DNA from 2 places in the Granulibacter bethesdensis genome. Region 1 is predicted to be linked to the other one. Evidence: predicted binding sites of a transcription regulator. Region 1 holds the regulator's gene; the other holds the start of a gene.
The links. The regulator LexA, encoded in region 1, represses DNA repair genes until DNA is damaged. The targets are predictions, from matches to a motif close to TGTTCTANNTANGTTC.

Region 1 (4,419 bases):
GAAGTCCATGACGAAGCCGAGCTTGACCGTGCCCTGGCCCTTCAGACGGGATTGATCGGCATCAATAACCGTAATCTGAAAACTCTGAAAACAGACCTCTCCACCACCCTGAACATCGCGCCTTTGCTTCCGCCCGACCGGTTTCTGGTCGCAGAAAGCGGCATCCGCACGCATGAAGACATACAGCGCCTGGCAGCAACAGGCGTACGCAGCTTTCTGGTCGGCGAAAGCCTGATGCGGCAGCAGGATGTCACCAAGGCCGTGCGTGAGCTGATAGGCATCGATTCTTCATCTCCTGTCCCACCCATTGCCTGACATGCAGGATAAGCCTTCTCCCCGCCTGACCCATTTCAACGCCGCCGGGGAAGCGGCTATGGTGGATATTGCCGACAAACCGGTAACGGACCGGCAGGGTGTAGCCCGTGGACGGATCACGATGCAGCCATCCACATGGGCGATGATTCAGGAAGGCAGTGCCAAAAAGGGCGATGTGCTGGGGGTTGCTCGGCTGGCCGGGATTATGGCGGTCAAGCGGACGGCTGATCTGATCCCGCTTTGCCATCCGTTGCCAGTCACGGCAATCACGGTTGATTTCCGCAACGATAGACCGGGAGAAGTCGAGATTGAGGTGCGGGTGCGGACCTCCGGACGTACAGGCGTTGAAATGGAGGCCCTGACCGGGGTTAGCATCACCGCCCTGACCATCTATGATATGTGCAAAGCCGTTGATCGCGGCATGACTATCAGCGACATCCGTGTGGTTGAAAAATCCGGCGGCAAGTCAGGTCATTTCCGACAGGATTGAACAAAGATCATGATCCCGGTCGAAGAAGCCCGCACCCGTATTCTGGCCTCCGTCTCCCCTACCATGGCCGAGACGGTCTCAATCGCAGAGGCGCACGGCCGGGTATTGGCTGTCAGTGTGAAGGCGCGGGTGACCCAGCCTCCTCATGATGTTTCGGCCATGGATGGCTATGCGGTACGCTGCGCCGATGCGGTGGCGGGAGCCAGACTGACCGTCATCGGCGCGGCTCCAGCCGGACATCCCTTCAGCGGCACCGTGGAAGCCGGTCAGGCAGTTCGTCTTTTCACCGGCAGCGTCGTTCCACAAGGCTCAGATACCATTCTGTTGCAGGAAGAAGCGCAGCGGCAGGATGACATCGTTATTCCTGCCGAGACCATACGGCCTGATCGCCACATCAGACGGCAGGGACAGGATTTCACCACAAATCAAACCGTGCTGGAATCAGGGCATATCCTGACAGCGCGGGATATTGGTCTTGCCGCTGCCGCCAATATTCCCTGGCTGACGGTTCATCGCCGCCCTCGCATTGCGATACTGGCAACCGGCGATGAAATCGCACTGCCCGGGGAGTCGGTACCACCGGGTGGGATCGTCAGCTCCAATTCCCACATGCTGGCCGCCATGATCCGTGCAGCTGGCGGAGACCCGATCCTGCTACCGCTCAGCGGTGATGACAGCGATACCATCCGCGCCCGTGCAGAAGCCGCCACAAAATCCGATCTGCTGATCACCATCGGCGGGGCCAGTGTGGGCGATCATGATCTGGTACGCTCTGCACTGGGGGAGCGCGGGCTGACGCTGGATTTCTGGAAAATTGCCATGCGACCGGGCAAACCGCTGATGCACGGAAAACTGGCCGGAACACCTTTGATCGGTCTGCCTGGCAACCCCGTCTCGGCTTATGTTTGCGCCCTGCTGTTCGTGCTGCCTGCATTGGAGGTGTTACGCGGTCTGCCTGCTTCTCCCTTGCGGACACAGCCGGCACGACTGGTGGCCCCCTTGCGAGCCAATGATCATCGCACCGACTTCATGCGCGGGATCATAACGCAGACGCAGTCCGGTCCGGTTGTCGAATCCTTTCCTGTGCAGGATTCTTCAATGATCAGCGCCCTGGCACGGGCCAACGCGCTGATCATGCGTGCGCCCCATGCGCCACAGGCCGCAGCAGGAGAGATCGTGCCAGTCCTGCTACTGGATAGTGCCGGATTATAAAGGACGCTTGACGCGACAGAACGAACTTATGTAGAACATCTTTGTTGCTTGTTTGTTCTTTTGTGCGCTTTTTCCTTTCGGAACGGTCTTGAAAGGCCTTCTGCATGCTGACACGCAAACAGTATGAGCTGTTGCTGCTCATTGATGGTCATCTGCGTAAAACAGGCTTTTCCCCCAGTTTTGAGGAAATGAAAGCGGCCTTGAACCTGAAATCCAAATCAGGAATTCACCGCCTTATTTCAGCTCTGGAAGAACGCGGCTTCCTGCGCCGCCGCCATCATCGCGCCCGTGCGCTGGAGGTGATCCGCATGCCGGAAGCCGCCAGCATGCCGGTGCCGAAAACAGCCCCTTCGGCTCCGTCCTTTGCCCCTGCTCCCGCCTTTACACCGAACGTCATTCAGGGAAGTTTCTCCAACCGGATCGCGGGGGTAAGGGCGGCTCAGGATGCCTCGGCCGTACAGCTTCCGCTTTACGGACGCATTGCCGCCGGTATGCCGATTGAGGCATTGCGGGACACCAGCGCCTATCTCAGCGTGCCCATCGATATGCTTGGCAATGGAGAACACTACGCACTGGAAGTTGCTGGCGATTCCATGATCGATGCCGGTATTTTCGATGGCGATACAGTGATTATCCAGCAATCGGACCTTGCCGAAAACGGGCAGATCGTCGTCGCCCTGATCGATGATACTGAAGTCACACTCAAGCGCCTGCGGCGACGCGGCAAGTCGGTGGCCCTGGAACCAGCGAATGAACGCCATGAAACCAGAATTTTCCCGGCTGATCGCGTGCGGGTTCAGGGAAGGCTGATTGGCTTGCTTCGCCGTTACTGAGGGATCATCTCATCAGTCCGGGCCAGCGGCGCTTTCCACTGGCCCGGGCTGGTATCAGGTGGTGGCTGCACCCATGGTCGGTCCCCGCGCCATGCCCGGTCTGTCAGCACAGAGATCCTGCCGGGCCTGAACCATACCGCAATGCTGCCCTCCTCTCGTATCTGCGACAGGGAGATCACGGGCTGATCCCGACACTGGCTGCTCCAGCCATCCAGAATGACGGCAAGCGCCCCGGGCTGGCATATCTCCGTGCCCTCTCCCGTTTTCAGAAAGACCGCCGGGGCGCCTGACACCGGTGTGACGAGACAGCCGCTCTCACCACATCGCGCCATGTGCGTGGCAAGACGCCCCGCCACGGAAAGCGGTGTAAAATCCTTCACTCCCCAATAAGCCTGCCATGCCTCCGTCAGCAGGGGCGAACTTCCTTTATCGAAGGCAAAAACACGTAAACCGGCTTTGACAGCGACCATACGTGCATCCGCTGATATCAGGAGGTCGGCAGGCACAGTCAGTCCGATAGACGCTATCCCGGCCATCATCACGGGCACGCCGCACAACCGGACACGACCACGCCAGAAGCAAAGCCAAATCAGCCCGGCACTGATCATGAACAATCCCCAGCCTGGCATTGGCGGTACAGCAAGGACGGCAGCCGGCAAGGCTGCGACCAGTTTCGCAACGGTCAGGATCAGCCAGATTCCGATTCCCATAACAACAAAAACGGGTCGATCAAGGCCAAGCGGCATCAATGCCATGGCCAGCAGACCGGCAGGCATGACCCAGAATGCCATCAGCGGCACTGCGATCATATTGGTCGCCACGAAATAAAGCTGGAGCTGCCCGAAATGATAAATTCCATACGGTGCCGATGCAGTGCCCGCCAGCAAGCTGGTCAACGCCACCGCCGTCAGATGATGGAGCACACGCCGCCCGGCCAGACTGGCCAGCCACGGTCCCAGCGCCTCATATCCGGCTGCCAGAGCCATCACGGCAGCAAAGCTCATCTGGAAGCTGACACCGGTGACTTCATACGGCCAGATCAGGACAATCACAGCCGCGGCAATCGCCAACCCTCGCATGGACAATGCCCTGCGCCCCAGAAACAGAGCGAGACAGGCAATCATCGCCATCACCGCACTGCGTATGATCGGCACATGCAACCCTGTCAGCGCCGCATAGGCGAACCCTGACAGCAATGAAGTCGAGGCGGCAATCTGTCGGCATGGCCAGAACAGCGCCGTATATTCACACCGGGTCAGCAGCCAGCGCGTCACGGCAAAGATGGTCCCCATGACAATCGCGATATGCAGACCCGCAATGGCCAGCAAATGAGCCAATCCCGTATCCCGAAACAGAATACGGATGGATTGCGGAATGGAAGCAGTATCCCCGGTCAACAAAGCCGTTGCCACCGCCCCCTCACTCCCCGGCAAGGCTGTGCGAACGTGATCGGCGATACTTTCCCGCACTCTGGCCAAACGGATCGAGACCGCATCCTGCCGCAATGCCAGATGCGAAACAGGAGCCAGAGCAAAACCGAAAGCCCCCATCCGAGAGAAAAATGCGTCT
Region 2 (4,419 bases), 1.1 Mb from region 1:
TGGAAAAAAAGATCGAAGGGTTCGGCGAGTTATTCCGTATGCTGAGTTACCAGAAAATCGGCACCTCGACGATCCAGTCACGCGCGTTGGCGGGGGTTGCCAACGGGACCTATATCTTTGCGCTGCCCGGCAGCACCGGCGCGGTGAAAGATGCCTGGCAGGACATTCTGCGCTGGCAGCTGGATATCCGTCATCGACCCTGCAATTTCGTGGAATTGATGCCACGGCTGAAAGAACGCTGAGCCATCACTCTGTCAGTTTTTGTGCCGTGATACGGTCAATGATCTGCCGTCTTGCGGCACGTCCCTTTGTCAGCATCTCCTCCACCTCGGCGCGGATGGCAGGAGGCGCCTGTTCCGGACGCCCGGACTGGAATGGCGGTGCCGGCGCATATTCCATCTGAAGCTGAACGGACTGAGCCAATGCCTCCCCGCTCATGGCGGCGATGACACTGAGCGCAAGATCCAGCCCGGCTGTCACGCCACCGCCGGTCAGCAGCTTTCCATCCTGCACCACGCGCGCCTGCACCGGCTCCGCCCCGAAGGCGGTCAGAAAATCATGCGCCGCCCAGTAGGTGGTCGCTTTCTTCCCGCGCAGCAATCCTGCCGCCCCCAGCACCAGCGCACCCGTGCAGACAGAACAGATGAAGCGCGCCGTTTCCGCCTGTTTGACGAGCCAGGTCAGCACCTCCTGATCTTCCAGCAGGGCGTCGATCCCCCTGCCGCCCGGAATACAGATCACATCCAGTCGGGGCGCTTCGGAAAGCTTCGTGTCGGCCTCGATACGCATACCGCCTTCTGCCATGACCGGGCCGGTTTCTTTCCACAGCAGATGCACCTGCGCATCGGGGACATGCCGGAAGGCCTCCCACGGAGCCGTCAGGTCGAGCTGCGTGATCGCCGGAAACAACAACAACCCAATATGAATTGTCATTTACCTTCCTCCTGCACAGTCTCCCTGACCGGAGACGGGACAGGGATCGTCATGGCGAAGCGCCGCGCCAGCGCACCATACAGAGCGCGACGGCATACCAAGCGCGACACCGCAAACGCCATCATCGAAGTGGCCATCAGCGGTATCAGCATCGACTGATTATCCGCCATCTCCATCACGATGACCGCCGCCGTAATCGGGGCCTGCACCACCCCGGAAAAATACGCCACCATCCCCAGCAGCACCACCGATCCGGCGGCCAGCCCTGGTACCAGCCACGCTACCCATTCCCCAAGCCCGGCCCCAATGGCGAGGGAGGGCGCGAAAATCCCGCCCGGAATCCCGCTGAGATAGGATGCGGCCGAGGCCACCAGTTTCAACAGCGCGAATTTCAACCCTTCGGTATCGCCCGGAATGCCGGTCACCATATCACGCGCCTGCTCATATCCTGTACCGTATGTCTCGCCATGGGATAGCAGGCCGGTGATAGCCACGATCAGGCCGCACAATGCCGCAAACAGCACCGGATACTGCTTCACCAACCTCCCGAGCGCACCAGGAAAGCCCTTGGCGGCACGGATCAGTAAGGCGCTGAAAGAACCACCCAGCAGTCCTCCCAGTAACGCACAGATCACCATGGCCATCACTTCCGATGGTCCGAATTTCATTGTCGCATCGATATGGCCGAAATAACTGTAATTTCCGACCAGAGCGATCGTCACAACACCTGAAATCACCACGGCCGCCAGCGTATTGCCGGAGGTTCTGGCCTCATAGGAATGGCTCAATTCCTCGATTGCGAACACGATCCCGGCAAGCGGGGTGTTGAAAGCAGCGGCGATCCCGGCAGCGCCCCCTGCCAGCACGACGCTGCGTCGTAATTCCGGCGTCGGCAGATGCAGCAAGCGACCCAGCGCATGCATCACGGAGGCACCCACCTGCACGGTCGGCCCTTCCCTGCCGATCGAGGCACCACTGGCAAGCCCCAACAGGGTCAGCAGAATTTTACCGACAGCGATGCGCAGCGATAAAATCCTGTCGACCTGCCGCACATCCGCCAGATCGAGCGAGGCAATCACCTGCGGAATCCCGCTTCCCTGTGAACCGGGAAAGACATGCCGCGCCAGCAGAAACGAAACAACCAGCCCGGCTGGCGCCAGAATCAGAATGATCCAGGCACCATGGGCGATCACCACGCTGAAAACATCCTGCGCCCGGTCTGCCAATTTTGCGAACGCGATGGCGGTCAGCGAAACTGCCACGGCACCGCCCCAGAACACCATCCGCCGCACCCAAAGCCGTGTGGATATCATCGGCGACCGCCTGAGCCGCCGCGCCCGGGCCGAGCGTGTCATGCGGCGCACTGAATCAGACAGCGATGAAACACTGTCATGCTCCGTTCCATTCGAGCGCGGCGTATCCGATTGTTCATTCATTGTTCTGGACTCCCTGCTCGGACCGCATTAAGCTGCAAAAGAACATAAAGGGAACAAACGATGGGCCGCCAATCGTCATCCCCCCATTCAGACCATACCTGTGACGCCGCCATGCCATGTCCCTCTCATGCCCCGATGGAACTGCCGGAGGCAATGCCGTCTCTGGCCAGAAAAGGGCGTGGAGCCGTGTCAGAACCCGGTATCCGCTATGACCGTTACCAACCCGTTCCATGGGATGATGGCTGGGGCAGTCTGGAAGATGCCCCGGCCGCCCTGCCGACAACCCTGATCCGCGACAGCAGCCGCACCGCCATCAGTTGGAATGACAGTCCGGATATCGGTTTTGATCGTGCCATCAACCCGTATCGCGGCTGTGAACATGGCTGTATCTACTGCTTCGCGCGCCCCACCCATGCCTATCTCGGCTACTCGCCGGGGCTGGATTTCGAAACCAAGCTTCTGTTCAAGCCGGAGGTCGCCTCCCTGCTGAGCAAGGCGCTCAGTCGCCCTTCCTACGTGCCACGCCCCATCGCACTGGGCAGCAATACCGATCCTTATCAGCCGGTAGAACGCAGCCTGCGCCTGACCCGCTCGATCCTCGACGTACTAGAGCGGTTCGAACACCCCGTCACCATCGTTACCAAATCAGCCGGCGTGCTGCGAGATCGCGATATTCTGGCACGGCTGGCGGAGCGAAAACTGGTCAGGGTCTATCTCTCCGTGACGACACTGGACCCAACCCTGTCCCGCCTGATGGAACCTCGGGCGGCCAGCCCGTCCAGACGTATTCAGACCCTTGAAGCCTTGCAACAGGCGGGCATTCCGACCGGTGTGCTGGCAGCCCCCATGATTCCCGGCCTGAACGATGCAGAACTGGAAGCCATTCTGGAGCAAGCCGCCAAAGCCGGGGCCAGACAGGCAGGTTATATTCTGCTTCGCCTGCCGCAGGAGGTCGCCCCCATGTTCCGGGACTGGCTGGAGCATCACTTCCCTGCCAAAGCCCGTAAAGTCCTGAACCTGATCCGGGGCATGCGCGGCGGAAAGCTGAACAATGCGGAATTTCACAGCCGTTTCCGCGGAGATGGTCCCTATGCCGCTATACTGCGCAGCCGTTTTCAGCATGCGGTAAAGGCTTACAGGCTTAATACAGCCATGGAGCCGCTGGACGTGACCCGGTTCTCACATGCCGCACAAAGCCCCTCCGGAACGGATGAAGCAGTCTCTGATCCATCCCAGGTTATCAGGCAAAACACGAAACAAACCGACAGACAGGCGCGGCAACTTTCTTTATTCTAAAAGCAGCAAAAGGCTGTTGGACAATATCTGGCAGCCCGGGGATTCGGCTGTTTTGGAAAACATGCCTTTTTCAGAAAATCCAGCTGCGTCGCGGTTATGTCGGCAGTCATGAAACGCGGAGTGTGCAGTTGACCGGATATCTAGCCTTGCTTCACGCCGTGAATGTCGGCGGCACCGGCACACTGCCGATGAAGGCGCTGACGCAGATGTGCGAGACGATTGGATTCAAAAAAGTCAAAACCTATATCCCCAGCGGCAATGTCGTCTTTCAAAGCGAGAAGACAGAGCAGCAGGTGCGATCCCCCCTTGAAGATCAGCTCTCTGTTTAGGCTGACAAAAGCGTGGGGGTGATCGTACGGACCGCTGCCGAGATCGCCGACACACTGGCCCGCAACCCTTTTACAAATTCGCCTGGCAATCCTGTCATGGCGCTATTCGTCGATGGGGTGCTCCCAACCGTTCCACTCGATCACGTCACCGGGCTCAAGAATGAGCAGATGCAATTGGGAAAACGAGAGCTTTTCGTCCTCTACCCGGATGGGATGGCGCACACGCGCCTTCGCATATCCCACGCAAAATCGGGAACAGCGCGAAATATGAACACGGTTGCGAAGCTTGCGGAGATAGCGGCAGTCATGTGATCCGGCCGCATCCTCTCACCCCATCTTTTTCAACAGCACCGCATGTTTTTATGACGTCCGGGATTCCACGACGCGGAATCCGTCTGGTAAGGCAAAGATGCGACTCGGCGGTT

Region 2: a site for LexA is predicted at 2,410-2,425, ahead of GbCGDNIH6_RS09240 (PA0069 family radical SAM protein). Genes of this name have one in related genera too.

Annotation. Positions count from the first base shown of each region.
Region 1 is NZ_CP018192.1:950,065-954,483, reverse strand. Features, by position in the region: gene trpC (indole-3-glycerol phosphate synthase TrpC) at 1-315, shown strand, start outside; gene moaC (cyclic pyranopterin monophosphate synthase MoaC) at 317-805, shown strand; gene GbCGDNIH6_RS04240 (molybdopterin molybdotransferase MoeA) at 815-2,017, shown strand; gene lexA (transcriptional repressor LexA) at 2,122-2,850, shown strand; gene GbCGDNIH6_RS04230 (ComEC/Rec2 family competence protein) at 2,844-4,419, opposite strand, start outside.
Region 2 is NZ_CP018192.1:2,072,334-2,076,752, forward strand. Features, by position in the region: gene moaB (molybdenum cofactor biosynthesis protein B) at 1-242, shown strand, start outside; gene GbCGDNIH6_RS09230 (DJ-1/PfpI family protein) at 247-933, opposite strand; gene GbCGDNIH6_RS09235 (chloride channel protein) at 930-2,369, opposite strand; gene GbCGDNIH6_RS09240 (PA0069 family radical SAM protein) at 2,481-3,665, shown strand; gene GbCGDNIH6_RS12595 (DUF1697 domain-containing protein) at 3,788-3,994, shown strand; gene GbCGDNIH6_RS12600 (hypothetical protein) at 4,007-4,306, shown strand.